One region of the Pseudorhizobium banfieldiae genome, then DNA from elsewhere that is predicted to be linked to it. Evidence: predicted binding sites of a transcription regulator. Region 1 holds the regulator's gene; the other holds the start of a gene.
The links. Region 1 encodes HrcA, which represses chaperone genes, less so after heat shock. Its sites were predicted from a motif close to GTTAGCACTCNCNNNNNGNGAGTGCTAAC; they were not measured.

Region 1 (8,007 bases):
ATCGAACTCAAGCAGTTCCGGTACGTCTGCAGCAACCGTCGCGGCGAGCTCTATGCCCTTCTCATGCGCGCGCGGTGCGAGCATTTCCACGACCGTCTCGATCTGCTGACGGATGCTAGCGGTCCGGTTGTTGAGGCGAAAGCGTCCCGCTTCGAGCGTCGAGAAGTCTAGGAGATCTTCTACGAGTTGGACCAGCGCATGCCCCGACTGGCGGATGCCGCTCAGATAGTTCTGCTGTTCGGCGGTAAGCCGCGTCTGTCCGAGAAGATGGGTCATGCCGAGGATGCCGTTCAGCGGCGTTCGCAGTTCGTGCACGACCGTGGCAATCTGGCGGGATTTTGCGGCGCTCTCCGCTTCTGCGTCACGCAGCCGCCTGCCGGAAATGCGATCTATAAAGACCGAGCAGCTGTCACGCAGCCGCGGCAGGCGATCCTTCAAGGTGGCAAAGGGGAAACGCATCGGAAATGGCCCGGCACAGTTTCCCCGAACATTGCACCTGCAAAGCTAACAAATCTCTACTCGCTCTCGCTGGCGCGGGCAGCCTTCCGCGACCCCAGAAGCTCATCCAGGATGACCAGGGCAGCCCCGATCGATATGAAACTGTCGGCAAGGTTGAAGACGGCGAAAGACCAGGTCTGCGTATAGAAGAGAATGTAATCGATCACGTGGCCATAGACGAACCCATCGATCAGGTTGCCGATCGCGCCTGCGACGATGAGAGTGAATCCGAGATGGGCGAAACCACGTTCCCCGGGCGTGCGGCGCCAGAGCCAGAGCACGAAGGCGACAATCACGACCCGCATGCCGATGATGAACTCCCTCTCCATTCCCGACAGGAGAGAGAAGGCGACGCCGAGATTGTAGGTCCGGTAGAGCGCCAGCATCGGCAGGATAGGAACCGCCTCTTCCAGCGGCAGATAGGCTTCGACCGCAAGCTTGACCGCCTGATCCAGCACGACGGCAATGACGATAAGCACTACGGCGACGAGCGGACGTGAGAACCTGGAAGCAGTCGCTACGATCATCCGGCGTCCTCCAGCTTCAGGAGATGACGGCGGGCCTCAAAGAGCATGACCGCCGTCGCGACCGCAAGATTGAGGCTGTCTGCCCTGCCCTGCTGTGGGATGCGCACCAGTCGATCGGCGGACTTCGCCAGTGCCTCGGGAAGACCTGATTGTTCATTACCCATCAGCAGGACCGTCGGTTTCTTTTCATAATTGACTGTCCGATAGTCAACCGCGCCGGCGAGATGGGTTGCGACGACCTGGGCCCCCGAACGTTTCTGCCACGCAAAGAACTCCTCGGTGGTAGCTCTGGCGAGCGGGACTGCGAAAACGGATCCCATTGTGGCGCGGACGGTTTCCAGAGAGAAGGGATCGGTACATTCCCCGACCAGAATCACGCCAGAGGCACCGGCCGCGTCCGCGGTGCGGATGATCGTGCCCAGATTGCCCGGATCGCGGACGCGATCGAGGGCCACGTAGGTCACCCCTTGGCTCGGCCGGAGGTCGTCAAGCGGTGTCCAACGCTGCTCAAAAATGCCGACCACCATTTGCGGATTGTCTCGACGCGTGATGGAGGAGAGGACCTTCTCGCTGACTTCGAGCACGAGCCCCCCCTTGGCGATGGTGCGGGCAGCTACCTGTTCCACCAGAGGCTTTCCCTTGGCGGCCTTCGCATAGGCGAGGATCCGGATAGTCCAGCCCAGTTCCAGCGCATCGATGACCAGCTTCAGCCCTTCTGCCATGAAGGTCCCGCTCTGCTCGCGATCCTTCTTGTTGCTGAGCGCCTTGATATCCTTGACGATCGGGTTTGAGAGGCTGGTCACCTCCTTTACCTGGCCGACGCGCCGAGAACCCTCGTTGTGGTGATCATTGCTCATTCGCGCACCCAGCGGCTGAATAGGGAGGTTGACAGGGCACGACCGACAGCACCGCCGTCGATGCCCGTTTCGCGGATGACCAGTTCTCCCGATTCCACGGCACCGCCCGCGCCGCGCATCGTCTCGCGCATCAGTTCGTGGATCGAATAGAAGCTCGCCCGGATCGAATAGGCGGTCAGCACCAGACCGACAGCGCGCGGAGAGAGCAGCTCGCGGCAGACGTCCAGCATAAGGGGCAGGTGATCGAACAGATGCCAGACTTCGCCATTGGGACCGCGGCCAAACTTCGGCGGATCGGTCAGGATAATATCGTAGTGGTTGCCTCGCCGTTCCTCCCTCTGGATGAACTTCATGGCGTCTTCGCAAATCCATCGGATCGGCGCCCGCTCCAGGCGCGACAGGGCCTGGTTCTCGCGAGCCCAACCGATCGCCTTCTTCGATGCGTCCACATGGGTGACCTCGGCGCCGGCAGCTGCCGCGACAAGCGAGGCAACCCCCGTATAACCGAAGAGGTTCAGCACCTTGAGCGGGCGGTCAGCACTCTCGACCTGCTGCTTCATCCACTCCCAGTGGACGATCTGCTCCGGGAACACGCCGACATGGCGGAAAGAGGTGAACCGGCCGAGGAAATCGACGCCAAGCAGCGACAGGGGCCAGGTTTCTCCCTGCGCCTCCTTCGGAAAGCGCCAGCGTCCAATGCCGTCCTCGTCCGTATCTCCGGTGAAGACGGCATCGACCTTCTCCCAGACAGAAGGGGGGAGCGACGGCTGCCAGAGCGCCTGCGCCTCCGGCCGCACGATCCGATAAGGCCCATATTGCTCGAGCTTCAACGCATTGCCGCTGTCGATCAGGTGAAAGTCCCCGGCGCCGCGTGACTCGAGTATGACCGGCACGCGCTCAGACGGGCGTTCGCCGACCCGCTGGATAAGAGGCCGCTGTGGCGCAGGCTCGGCCGCCGCTCGGCCGCCAGCGACAGATCCTCCCTCGCGCTCTCCCTTTGCCGGCCCGCCGGGACGGGGGCGCGCGGAACGCGGGCTGCCGCTCGTGCCGGGTCTCCGCTCCGTGCGTTTTTCCCTGTTTTTCACTGCACATCCGATCGGTTGACGTTTCGCTGCAAATAGCAATTGCCCCGGCAGTTGGCAAAGGGCTTTAGAGCCGGCGAGGGTCACCGGAGACCTTCTACTCTGGGGCGTCCATTAGGGATGCGTTGACTTTAGAGGTCCACAGGCGTAGAAGCCCGCCGCAATTGCAACGGACAAAAGCAAGCACCCTTACCCACTCGCCATGCCTCCTAAAAACATCCCGGTGCCGCGTGAAGCGCTTGGATGAGGTGGATGGTTGGCGTAGACTGAAACACGCAAGTCACGATAAGAAGGAACCAATCCATGAGTGTGCGTGTATCTGGTAAACAGATGGAGATCGGTGAATCGTTCCGCCAGCGGATCGAGGACCAGATCGGCGAGGCTGTCGCCAAGTACTTCGATGGGGGGTACGCAGGTCAGGTGATCGTGGAGAAATCCGGATCGCGTTTCTCAGCCGATTGCAAGATACATCTCGATACCGGCATTGTCCTGCATGCAGCAGGCCAGGCTAACGATCCGCAGTTGAGCTTCGATGCCGCCGCAGAGCGCATCGAGAAGCGCCTTAGGCGCTACAAGCGCAAGCTGAAGGACCATCATGGCGGTTCCCACGGCAACGGCCAGGAGATCGCCTACACCGTCATGGATGCCATTCCGGAAGAAGACGAGGAACTGCCAGAGGATTTCGCGCCCACCATCGTGGCGGAAAGTTCCAAGCAGTTGCGCACGATGTCGGTCGCTACCGCTGTCATGGCCCTGGACATGACGGACGAGCCGGTCCTGCTTTTCCGGAGCCCCGGCAAGGAAGACCTGAACATCGTCTATCGCCGCAACGACGGCAATATCGGCTGGATCGACTCCACCAATATCAAAGGCTAACGATTCTGGGAGAGCGTCGGCGACGACGCTCCCTCCACCTTGCGGTGGTAAAAAGGAAGAAGAGAATGGCTTTGGCAGATTTGCTACAGCAAGATGCGATTATTCCCGCCCTGAAAGTAAATTCCAAGAAGCAGCTGTTGCAGGAGTTGGCCTCCAGGGCCTCCAAGCTCACCGGGGTTGCCGAGCGGGAGATCTTCGACGTCATTCTGCAGCGGGAACGGTTGGGTTCAACCGGCGTCGGTCACGGCGTGGCCATTCCGCATGGCAAGCTTAACAGTATTTCGTCCATTAGCGGTGTCTTCGCGCGACTTGAAACGCCCGTTGACTTCGAGGCTCTCGACGATGAACCCGTCGACCTTGTATTCCTTCTGCTTGCTCCCGAAGGGGCCGGAGCAGACCACCTTAAGGCGCTTTCGCGGATCGCCCGCGTGTTGCGCGACCAGGAACTTGTCGCGAAGCTTCGCCAGACGGATTCGGCATCGGCGATCTACGCCTTCCTGAACCAGGAACAGGCAACCGCCGCCTGACAACAGAACTGAGACTGAAATAGCCGCCCGTCGCCTATGGCAGCGGGCGGCTATTTTGCGTTTACGGAGAGGTTGTCAGCCGTTCGTCGTTTCGCTCTCGCCGGGGGCGGTGGTCCCTTCGACCTTCGGCCCCCCTTTGGAAACGCCAACCATGGCAGGCCTCAAGACACGCTCACCGATCGTGTAACCCGCCTGAACCACCTGGAGAATGGTGTTGTTCGGCACTTCGGGATTGGGGATCTCGAACATGGCCTGGTGGAAGTTGGGATCGAACTTCTGGCCCTCGGCGTCCATCTTCTTCACGCCGTGGCGTTCGAGCGCAGACAGCATCGAACGTTCGGTCATTTCCACGCCTTCGAGCAGCGAGGTCAGGCTCTGGTCGGCCGCGGCACGAATTTCGGCCGGGACGGCATCGATCGCCCGACGGAGATTGTCGGAGACGGCCAGCATGTCACGCGCGAAGGCGGCGACCGAATAGGACTTCGCGTCCTTCACATCGCGTTCCGTACGACGACGCAGGTTTTCCATCTCGGCGGCCATACGCAGGAAACGATCGCGAAGATCGGTATTTTCGGCCCTGATTGCCTCGATGGGATCAGGCTCGGCGATCCGAGATTCACCACCCTCAACCGTCTCCTGATCCTGCTGCCCCGATGCCACAGCCTCGGCAGCATTTTCCGCGGCGGTTTCGTGCTTGCCCGCGTCAGGTCCGGTTTTCTTTGTCTCGTCGGTCATGACCATCTCCGGTATCTTAGTTCACAAAGTCGTGCCCGATATCGAGGTTTGGACCTCAAAAATCAAGGCTGGTCCGAGAATGGGGTGTTATCGTGGCTTCCGGGTCAGGCGCGCCAGAAGCTGGGCGGTATAGTCGACCATCGGGACGACCCGCGAATAGTTAAGCCGTGTCGGGCCGATCACGCCGACGGCCCCCACGATGCGTTCTTCCTGATCCCTGTAGGGCGCGACGATCAGGGACGAGCCCGAGAGCGAGAAGAGCTTGTTCTCCGACCCAATGAAGATTCTGACGCCCGGCCCACTTTCGGCAAGGTTCAGTATCTCGATGAGGCTGTCCTTCTTCTCCAGATCGTCGAAGAGCAGGCGCAGCCTGTCCAGATCGTCGAGACCCGTCATTCCTTCGAGCAGGTTTGCGCGCCCGCGTACGATCAACTGGTTCGGCTTGCCGTCTTCGCGCGTCCCGGACCAGACGGCCAGGCCGCGCTGCACGAGATCCTGCGACAGCGCGGTCAACTCCGTCTGAACCTGCGTCTTCAGCCTCTCGAGTTCGGCGCGAAGCTCAAGGAGAGTCTGGCCCGTCAGATGAGCATTCAGGAAGTTTGCGGCTTCTGTCAGTTGCGAGGAGGTCACTCCCGCAGGCAGGTCGATGATCCGGTTTTCGACCTGGTTATGTTCGCCTACCAGGACCGCCAGGGCCTTGGTCGGCTCCAGCCGGATGAACTCTACATGCTTGAGGATAGGATCACTCTTGGTGGTGACGACGATGCCGGCGCCGCGCGAGACACCGGAGAGCATCCGGCTGGCATCGTGCATCAGGCTCTCAAGCGGTCGGTCGCGGTCCTCCGGGCGGATCTGGCGTTCAATGCTCGTCCGCTCCTCCTCCGAGAGATCACCAACCTGCATGAAGGCATCGACGAAAAAGCGCAGGCCGGACTGGGTCGGCAATCGACCTGCGCTGACGTGTGGAGAATAAATGAGGCCGAGCTCTTCCAGATCGCTCATGACATTGCGGACAGATGCCGGCGACAGCGACATAGGCAGGAGGCGGGAAAGATTTCGAGAACCAAGTGGTTCTCCGGTTTCAAGGTAGCTTTCGACGATGCGTCTGAAGATCTCACGCGAACGGTCGTCAAGCACCGCGCCGCTTTCCCTTCGTTCCATCAATCCCATCGTTCCCTTGAAGCCCTCGGTTTGTCTGGGTGGAATATAGTGATCCGGCGCGGTCTTCGCCATACGGAAGTTCTGCGCGCCTTCGGGACCGCTCCGAGACACGCCTTGCCCCTTTTCCTTTGCAAATGCCGGGCGACGTCCGTAGAACGCCTAGGAAATTCTCAGGAGCATGACATGCGGCCTTCAGGCAGAAAAACCGACCAGATGCGCAAGGTTTCCTTCGAGCGCAACTTCTCGAAACATGCGGAAGGGTCCTGCCTCGTCCGCTTCGGCGACACCCACGTCCTCTGCACCGCGAGCCTTGAGGAGAAGCCTCCGGCATGGCTTCGCAACAGCGGCAAGGGCTGGGTGACGGCCGAATACGGCATGCTGCCTCGCGCGACCGGTGATCGGATGAAGCGCGAAGCTGCGTCCGGCAAGCAAGGCGGGCGCACCCAGGAAATCCAGCGCCTGATCGGCCGCTCGCTTCGCGCCGTGGTGGACCTGAGCGCGCTTGGGGAAAAGCAGATTACCATCGACTGCGACGTCATCCAGGCGGACGGCGGCACGCGAACCGCTGCCATCACGGGCGGCTGGATTGCTCTGCACGACTGCCTGAAATGGATGGAAGCCCGTTCGATGACGAAGCTCGACAAGGTCCTGAAGGACCACGTCGCGGCGATCTCCTGCGGTATCTTCGCTGGACAGTCGGTCATCGACCTCGACTATCTCGAAGATTCCGCCGCCGAAACGGATGCCAATTTTGTCATGACCGGCACGGGCGGTATCGTGGAGGTACAGGGAACCGCCGAGGGTGCACCGTTCAGCCAGGAAGAGTTCCTTTCACTGCTGGCGCTGGCGAAGGCGGGGACCGAGGAACTGGTGGCACTTCAGAAGCAGGCCATCACTGCCTGACCGGAGAGCGCGATGCTGATCGAAGGGATGCTCGAGACCGCCCTCTATGCCGAAGATCTCGATGCGGCAGAGGGTTTCTACGGCGGCATCCTGGGACTGGAGCGGATCGTCCGGGCCAGCAACCGCCATGTCTTCTTCCGGTGCGGGCAAGGCGTGCTGCTTGTCTTCAATCCGGACGAGACGGTGAAGCCGCCTGCCGAGAACGGGCCGCAAGTCCCGCCACATGGCGCGACAGGTGCAGGCCATGCCTGCTTTCGGGTCGCCCGCAGCAATCTCGACGCTGTCGCCGACACGCTGAAGAAGGCAGGCGTCGCGATCGAGAGCGACGTGATATGGCCGAACGGCGCCCGGTCGATCTACTTCCGCGATCCGGCGGGCAACAGTCTCGAATGCGCCGAACCGGGCCTCTGGTCCATCGGCTGAGGAAATCAGGAACATGCGCAAACTCGACACCAGGACGATCGTCGTCGCCAGCCACAATGCCGGCAAGATCCGCGAGATCGCCGAGCTCATTGCTCCGTTCGGCTTCAGCGCGAAATCTGCGGCTGAACTGGCGCTGGAGGAGCCGGCCGAGACCGGTACGACCTTCGAGGAAAACGCGGCTATCAAGGCACTGGCCTCCGCCACGGCATCCGGCCTTCCGGCGCTCTCCGACGATTCCGGCCTCGTCGTCGATGCACTCGATGGGCAACCGGGCGTCTACACTGCCAACTGGGCAGAGCGCGAGGACGGCAGCCGCGATTTCATCATGGCTATGGAGAAGGTCGAGAAGGCGCTCTTAGAGCGCGGGGCGACCACCGCCGAGCAGCGCACCGCCCGTTTCGTGAGCGTGCTTTGCCTT
Region 2 (8,007 bases), 420 kb from region 1:
CAGCGCCTCGATGACGGCCTTGTTGGCATCGCCCTTCTTGCCGTTGTCGTCCATGACGCGGGCCGGGCCACCCTCGCGGTCCGGACCAAAGCCGGGGGCATCGGCGGTGTAAAAGCCAGCGTCGTCTACGGGGAACGGGATCTTCGTGTCGATACCGCGCGCTTCGAGCTCGCGGACATTATCGGTCCAGGCGTCAAAGTCCTCGCGGCCATGGCTGGGTGCGGTGTGCACGAAGCCGGTGCCGGCGTCATCGGTGACGTGATCGCCGGCGAGAAGCGGAGCGGGGAACTCATAGCCGCCACCGAACTGGCGAAGCGGGTGCCCGCACACGAGGGACGCTAGTTCTTCGGCCGTGACATCGCGAAGCTTCCGGTACTGCAGCTTCGCCTTGGCAAAAGACTCCTCGGCCAGCTTATTGGCGAAGACGAGCTTTTCCCCGGGACGCGGCCCGAAGTCATTTTCCGCGGCCGTGACTTCATACAGACCGTAAGACACCTTTGGGGAATAGCTGATCGCCCGGTTGCCGGGGATCGTCCAGGGCGTGGTCGTCCAGATGACGACGAAGGAACCCTGGAGATCGCCGAGGACACCACCATCGGCGTTCTGTGCGATGACCGCCTGCCTGTATGCCTCACCGGTCTCAAGCGCCACGCCCGGCTCGCTCATCCGCACAACCGGGAACTTCACCCAGATCGTGTCGCTCTCGACATCGGCATATTCCACCTCGGCCTCGGCCAAGGCAGTGCGCTCGACGACCGACCACATGACCGGCTTCGAGCCCCGATAGAGCTGGCCCGACTTGGCGATCTTCAGAAGTTCGCCTGCGATCCGCGCCTCTGCGTGGAAGTTCATCGTCGTGTAGGGATTATCGAAATCGCCCTCGATGCCGAGCCGCTTGAACTCCTCCGACTGCACCTTGATCCAATGCGCCGCGAATTCGCGGCATTCCTGGCGGAACTCGTTGACCGGAACCTCGTCCTTGTTCTTGCCCTTCTCGCGGTACTTCTCCTCGATCTTCCATTCGATCGGCAGTCCGTGGCAGTCCCAGCCGGGGACATAGTTGGAATCGTAGCCGCGCATCTGGAAGGAGCGGGTGATGACGTCCTTCAGGATCTTGTTCAGCGCGTGGCCGATATGGATGTTGCCGTTGGCATAGGGCGGGCCGTCATGCAGCACGAACTTTTCGCGACCGGCGGCGGAGGCGCGAAGTTGTCTGTAAAGATCCATCTGCTGCCAGCGCTTGACCAGTTCCGGTTCTTTCTGCGGCAGGCCGGCGCGCATCGGGAACTCGGTCTCGGGCAGGTAGAGGGTCTTGGAATAATCCAGCTTTTCGGCGGTATCGGTCATAAGTCAGGCAATCGTTTCTGGCGCCAGAGGGCGCGTCGGAAAAATGGAATGAGGTGGCGGAGGCGCCAGTCAGGCGCCTGAATACCCGGACCTTCCCGACGCCCGGATCAGGCGGCGCGAAAGGCCGGGCCGATAATTCGAATGATGGGGACCAGCCGGTACGTTCTCATGATCGGCGTCTTTACGGCTTTTCGAGGGGGAAAGGAAGAGACCTGTTTGAACAGCGGCCAGTCCTAGAAAGCGATCTTCGCATCCAGTTCGCCCAGCGGCCGCACGCCGGAGAGGAGCGCCCTCGCCTCCTCCTCGTCGCGTTTCATCTGCTCGACCAGCGGCTCCAGTCCGTCGAATTTCACCTCGTCGCGCAGATGGCCAAAGAAGGAGACGGAGCAGGTCTGGCCATAGAGGTCGCCGGTGAAGTCGAAGAGATAGGTTTCGAGCAGCGGTGCGCCATTCTCCGTCACCGTCGGGCGGCGGCCGTAGCTCGCGACGCCATCGTGGAGAATGCCGTCTGCCTTGCGAAAGCGCACCGCATAAATGCCGGGCTTCAGTTCCATCTCGGGCGGCAACATCATGTTGGCGGTCGGATAGCCGAGCGTGCGGCCGAGTTTCTCACCGCCGACCACCTCACCCTCCACCGTGAAGCGGTAGCCGAGCAGGCCAGCTGCCGCGGCAACATCGCCCTCCGCCAGCAGCGCCCGGATACGGCTTGAGGAGATGACCTCGGCATTCTCGTCGCGGAAGGCGTCGACAAGGCTCACACCGAAGCCATGTCGTTCACCCGCGGCCATCAGATAAGCAGGCCCACCTTCGCGGCCCTTGCCGAAATGGAAGTCGAAGCCGGTGACGACGGCGCTGGCCTGCAGCCAGTCAACGAGCACGGTCTGGACGAATTCCTCGGCGGAACGCTGCGAGAACTCCGGGTCGAACGGATATTCGATCACGCAATGGAAGCCCATCCCCTCCAGCAGCCGCGCCTTGAGCGGGGCTGGCGTCAGTCGGCAGACGGGGCTGTCGGGGCGAAAGACGGTGCGCGGGTGCGGCTCGAAGGTCAGCACGAGCGCCGGAACGTGGCGAGCCCGCGAAAGCTGCAACGCACGCTCCAAAACGCTGCGGTGGCCGCGATGGACCCCGTCGAAGTTGCCAATCGCCACGACACCGCCCTTCAGGCCTGGCGGCAGCGGCTCCTTCTTCTCGTTGCGGTGGAAGACGGTCATCGGCGTTTTCCTATGCGAGCCGCGGCATCCACCATTTCGGCGCCGCCCCTTCGCGCTTCAGCCAGGCGTTCATCACCGCCTCGTCGATCTGCCCGTTCACCGTGTACTCGTTCACGTGGATGCCGGCGCTGACGTAGAGGAGGTCGAGGCCCTGGCTGATGGCGCCGCGGACATCCGTCGGCATGCCGTCGCCGATCGCAATGACCCGCTCTCTGGCGACCTCGCCGCGCGCCTGGCGGGCGAAAGCAAGCGCCTCCTCGTAGATCGGGGTGTGCGGCTTGCCGGCAATGCGGCTCTTGCCGCCGAGATCCTCGTAATAGGCGGCGACGGCTCCGGCACAGGGAATTATGCGGTGTCCGCGTTCGACCACCAGATCCGGATTGGCGCAGATGAAGGGAACATCGCGCTTCTGGAAGGCGACGAGCATGTCGTGATAATCTTCCGGCACTTCCTTCTCGTCATCGAAGAAGCCCGTGCAGACGATAGCGTCTGCCTCATCCGCTCCGACCACCTCGACGTCCAGCCCATCGAATAGCGGCATGTCGCGCTCCGGACCGAGGAGGAAGACCTTCCGAGGCCCCTCGGCGATCAGGTGGCGCGTCACGTCACCCGAGGTGACGATGCCGTCATAGGAACTGTCGGGAACGCCCAGCAGCCGAAGCTGGGAAATAACGCCGGGCGAAGGCCTCGGCGAATTGGTGATCAGAACCACGGTCGTCCCTGCTGCACGCGCGTCGGCCAGCGCCTTGCAGGCATCCGGGAAGGCATCGACGCCATTGTGGACCACGCCCCAGACATCCGACAGGACCACGTCGTAACTGCCGTTAATCTCTGTGAGACTGCTGATGCGCTTGGCCATGTCTTTTCCCGAACCGATATCTGAACCGGCGCTGACATTGCAAAGCTGGTGCAGGATGGCAAGGCCTTTCCTGCCTTCCAAGGACATGGCAACATCGAACGAGATTCCGGGAAATTTCGATCCGGCTCGTTCTTGACTCTCATTCGAGCCGAGCTTATCTCGACGCCAGCTAGCACTCTCCTCTACTGAGTGCTAGCAACCAGATACGGGTCCGCAGACCTGTCCATGTCATTTGATCGAGGGATTAGACAATGGCAAGCACCAATTTCCGCCCCCTGCACGACCGCGTCGTCGTTCGTCGCGTCGAGTCTGAAGAAAAGACCAAGGGTGGCATCATCATCCCGGACACCGCCAAGGAAAAGCCTGCCGAAGGTGAAGTCGTCGCCGTTGGCCCGGGCGCCCGCGACGAAAGCGGCAAGCAGGTTGCTCTCGACGTCAAGGTCGGCGACCGCGTCCTGTTCGGCAAGTGGTCCGGCACTGAAGTCAAGCTCGATGGCGTCGATCTCCTCATCATGAAGGAATCCGACATCATGGGCGTCATCGGCTGATCTTACAGCCTCTCGCCCATCCCGAAATTACGCTGACACCCCTTTTCAGGAGTTCTCAAAATGGCAGCTAAAGAAGTAAAGTTCGGCCGCACGGCGCGCGAAAAGATGCTGCGCGGCGTCGACATCCTCGCCGATGCCGTCAAGGTCACCCTCGGCCCCAAGGGTCGTAACGTCGTGATCGACAAGTCCTTCGGCGCACCGCGCATCACGAAGGACGGCGTCTCGGTCGCCAAGGAAATCGAACTGGAAGACAAGTTCGAGAACATGGGCGCCCAGATGGTCCGCGAAGTCGCTTCGAAGACCAACGACATCGCCGGTGACGGCACCACGACTGCAACCGTTCTGGCCCAGGCCATCGTCCGCGAAGGCAACAAGGCCGTTGCAGCCGGCATGAACCCGATGGACCTGAAGCGCGGCATCGACCTCGCCGTCAAGGCCGTCGTCGCCGATCTCCAGGCCAAGGCCAAGAAGATCAACACTTCGGAAGAAGTCGCACAGGTTGGCACCATCTCTGCCAACGGCGAGCGCCAGATTGGCCTCGACATTGCTGAAGCAATGCAGAAGGTCGGCAATGAAGGCGTCATCACGGTTGAAGAAGCCAAGACCGCTGAAACCGAACTCGAAGTCGTCGAAGGCATGCAGTTCGACCGCGGCTACCTGTCGCCCTACTTCGTGACCAATCCGGAAAAGATGGTTGCGGATCTCGACGATCCCTACATCCTGCTGCACGAGAAGAAGCTCTCCAACCTGCAGGCCATGCTGCCGGTCCTCGAAGCCGTCGTTCAGTCGGGCAAGCCGCTCCTCATCATCGCTGAAGACGTCGAAGGCGAAGCCCTCGCAACGCTCGTCGTCAACAAGCTGCGTGGCGGCCTCAAGATCGCTGCCGTCAAGGCTCCGGGCTTCGGCGACCGCCGCAAGGCCATGCTCGAAGACATCGCTATCCTGACGGGCGGTACTGTCATCTCCGAAGACCTTGGCATCAAGCTCGAGAATGTTACCCTCGACATGCTCGGCCGTTCAAAGAAGGTCTCTATCTCCAAGGAAAACACCACGATCGTCGACGGTGCCGGCCAGAAGACCGACATCGAAGGCCGTGTTGCCCAGATCAAGGCGCAGATCGAAGAGACCACTTCGGACTACGACCGCGAGAAGCTGCAGGAACGCCTTGCAAAGCTCGCTGGCGGCGTTGCCGTGATCCGCGTCGGCGGCTCGACGGAAGTCGAAGTGAAGGAAAAGAAGGACCGCATCGACGACGCGCTCAACGCGACCCGCGCCGCCGTTCAGGAAGGCATCGTACCGGGTGGCGGCGTCGCTCTGCTCCGTGCTTCCCACCAGCTTTCCGTCAAGGGCGAGAATGCCGACCAGGAAGCCGGCATCAACATCGTTCGCCGCGCGCTGCAGGCTCCGGCCCGCCAGATCGCAGAGAACGCTGGTGACGAAGCTTCGATCGTCGTCGGCAAGATCCTCGAAGGCAACACCGACAACTACGGCTACAACGCCCAGACCGGTGAGTATGGCGACATGATCGCCATGGGTATCGTCGACCCGGTCAAGGTCGTTCGCACCGCCCTCCAGGACGCAGCCTCGGTTGCCGGCCTCCTCGTCACGACGGAAGCCATGATCGCCGAACTGCCGAAGAAGGATGCCCCGGCAGGCATGCCGGGCGGCATGGGCGGAATGGGTGGCATGGACATGATGTAAGACCTTCGGGTCCTACATCTGAGCCATCCGGTTCAAATCAGGAAGGGCGGTCTTCGGACCGCCCTTTTCTGTTGGGGTGAAAGATGCAAGATTCGTCCGCCGTTCAACTTTAGAAGACAATCTGTCTCCGATTGTTCACCTTTCGGACGATGCGAAAGGCGGGCATATTCCGCTCCAGAATTCGATGCCACTGAACATCAATCTTTCGTTCTGGAGAAATCCCATGCCCAACACCTCGACCAACAACCTTCTGCTGCTTGCCGCCCGCGTCCTGCTTTCGGCAATGTTCATCCTGTCCGGCTATCCGAAGCTCCTCGATCCTGCAGGCACCGCAGGTATGATCGCCGGGGCAGGTTTCCCGGCAGCGACCGCGCTTGCCTATCTCGCAGGCGTTTTCGAACTGGTCGTCGGCCTCTTCGTTCTGGTCGGCTTCCAGACCCGCATCTCGGCGATCCTGCTGGCACTCTTCTCCGCCTTTACGGGCCTCGTCTTCCACTCCGGCGCCATCAACGTGCCTGACTTCCCGGAAGCGGCCAATGGCCTGCTGACCATGTTCAACGGCCTGATGATGATGAAGAACCTGACGATCGCAGGCGGCTTCCTGGCGCTTGCCGCTTTAGGCGCGGGCGCCTACTCGCTCGACGCCCGCCGCCGTGGTTCGGTCGCAATCGCTGCCTAACCTTCGACATTCCCTGCCCAAGGCGAACCCGCCGGATCCCACGCGGACCGGCGGGTTTTTCGTGGATATCAAGCGTGGCGCTGCGCCAACCAGACGGTGGCGCCACCGCAGGCGGGATCCTGGTCCATCTGCGCCACGGGTTTGAAACCGTGCGCCGCCAGCAGGTCCCCATACTCCTGCCGCGACAGGCTCGCATGATAGAGCGGCTCGCCGCCGAACTCCCCCATCGCCACGCCCTCAAAATGGCCGGCCGTGAACATCAGCGCTGCCCCGGGTGCCGCGAGGTAGGCGAAGACCGGGAACATGGCGCGCTGGTCCGCCGGGCTGAGATGGAAGAAGCTGTGCCAGGCGATGATGCCGTTGAAGGTCCGCCCGGGCGGCAGCCTGCGCATGTCGCGGACGATCCACTGCTGATCGGGAAACCGCTGTCTTGCCAGCTCGATCAGTGACGGGGAGCTGTCGACACCGGTCAGACGAAAGCCGCGGGCGATGAAATGGCCGGCGATCGGCTCTCCGGAGCCGCAGCCTAGATCCAGAATGGTACCGCTCGGCGGAAGAAGCGCGGCGAAGCGATCCAGCCAGGGCTTCTCGAAGAGGTTCTTGCCGCGCAACTGATCGAAAGCCTGCGCGTGCCGCTCGTAGAGACCGATGATGTTGTCGTCGTCGGCCATCCGCTCAGACAACCGCCCCTTGCACTGCCTGGATGATCCTGCCGATACGCGGATCCCGCTCATGCTCCGGCTTCCGGGCACGAACTAGGCAGGCTTCGCTCTTCAGGATCACGCCATCGCCCAGCACCTTCAGGTGGTTTGCCTTGAGCGTGGAGCCGGTGGAGGTAATGTCGACGATGATATCCGCCTGTCCCGCTGCCGGCGCACCCTCGGTAGCCCCGAGGCTCTCGACGATCCGGTAGAGCTGGATACCGTGCTGGCGCGAAAAGAACTGCTGCGTCAGCCGCCAGTATTTCGTGGCGATCGCAAGACGCCGACCGTGGCGGGTACGGAAGTCGGCGGCGACATCTCCCAGATCTTCCATCGTCTCCACATCCAGCCAGATCTCCGGCACTGCGACGACGACATCCGCCTGGCCGAAGCCTAGACGAGCACAGAATTCAACCTTGGCATCGACCTGGGCCAGCCCCTCGCGCACGAGATCCTCGCCGGTGACACCGAAATCGACCGCGCCAGCCGCCAGTTCCCGCGCAATCTCCGACGCGGAGAGATAGGCGACCTCGACGCCTTCCATGCTATCGATCCGACCGCGATAGGAGCGATCATTGCCGACGGCGGATATGGCGAGGCCGGCGCGATCGAAGACGGCCGCCGTATCGTCCTTGATGCGCCCCTTGGAGGGCAGTGCGATCGTGATCGTCATTCCTGGTCCCTCGCCTGCTCGATGCGGTCGAGCCAGAGCGCAAAGCCCACCGCCGGAATGCGATCCTTAGCGCCCAGTAACGTCAGCAACCGGTCAAAGCGGCCGCCACCCGCAAGCACGGCCGATGACCCTGTCTCGGTCACTTCGAAAACCAAGCCGGTGTAATAGTCCAGAGGACGGCCGAAGGCGGCGCGATAGGTCATGCCGGAGAGATCAAGCCCGCTTTCGGTCAGTGCGGCCAGCCGCGCGTCGAACCAGGCAAGCGCCGGGTCGAGGTCAAGCCCG

Region 2: groES (co-chaperone GroES) is a predicted target of HrcA. The motif match lies at 3,589-3,617, and genes of this name have one in related genera.

The regions. Positions count from the first base shown of each region.
Region 1 covers NZ_FO082820.1:3,614-11,620, reverse strand. Annotated here, with positions in the region: gene NT26_RS00065 (hybrid sensor histidine kinase/response regulator) at 1-459, opposite strand, end outside; gene lspA (signal peptidase II) at 516-1,025, opposite strand; gene NT26_RS00055 (TrmH family RNA methyltransferase) at 1,022-1,882, opposite strand; gene NT26_RS00050 (class I SAM-dependent methyltransferase) at 1,879-2,967, opposite strand; gene hpf (ribosome hibernation-promoting factor, HPF/YfiA family) at 3,268-3,840, shown strand; gene ptsN (PTS IIA-like nitrogen regulatory protein PtsN) at 3,906-4,367, shown strand; gene grpE (nucleotide exchange factor GrpE) at 4,443-5,102, opposite strand; gene hrcA (heat-inducible transcriptional repressor HrcA) at 5,190-6,272, opposite strand; gene rph (ribonuclease PH) at 6,447-7,166, shown strand; gene NT26_RS00020 (VOC family protein) at 7,179-7,589, shown strand; gene rdgB (RdgB/HAM1 family non-canonical purine NTP pyrophosphatase) at 7,603-8,007, shown strand, end outside.
Region 2 covers NZ_FO082820.1:425,336-433,342, reverse strand. Annotated here, with positions in the region: gene ileS (isoleucine--tRNA ligase) at 1-1,347, opposite strand, end outside; gene NT26_RS02015 (bifunctional riboflavin kinase/FAD synthetase) at 1,581-2,561, opposite strand; gene NT26_RS02010 (TIGR01459 family HAD-type hydrolase) at 2,572-3,420, opposite strand; gene groES (co-chaperone GroES) at 3,672-3,968, shown strand; gene groL (chaperonin GroEL) at 4,029-5,669, shown strand; gene NT26_RS01995 (DoxX family protein) at 5,893-6,348, shown strand; gene NT26_RS01990 (class I SAM-dependent DNA methyltransferase) at 6,417-7,019, opposite strand; gene hisG (ATP phosphoribosyltransferase) at 7,024-7,722, opposite strand; gene NT26_RS01980 (ATP phosphoribosyltransferase regulatory subunit) at 7,719-8,007, opposite strand, start outside.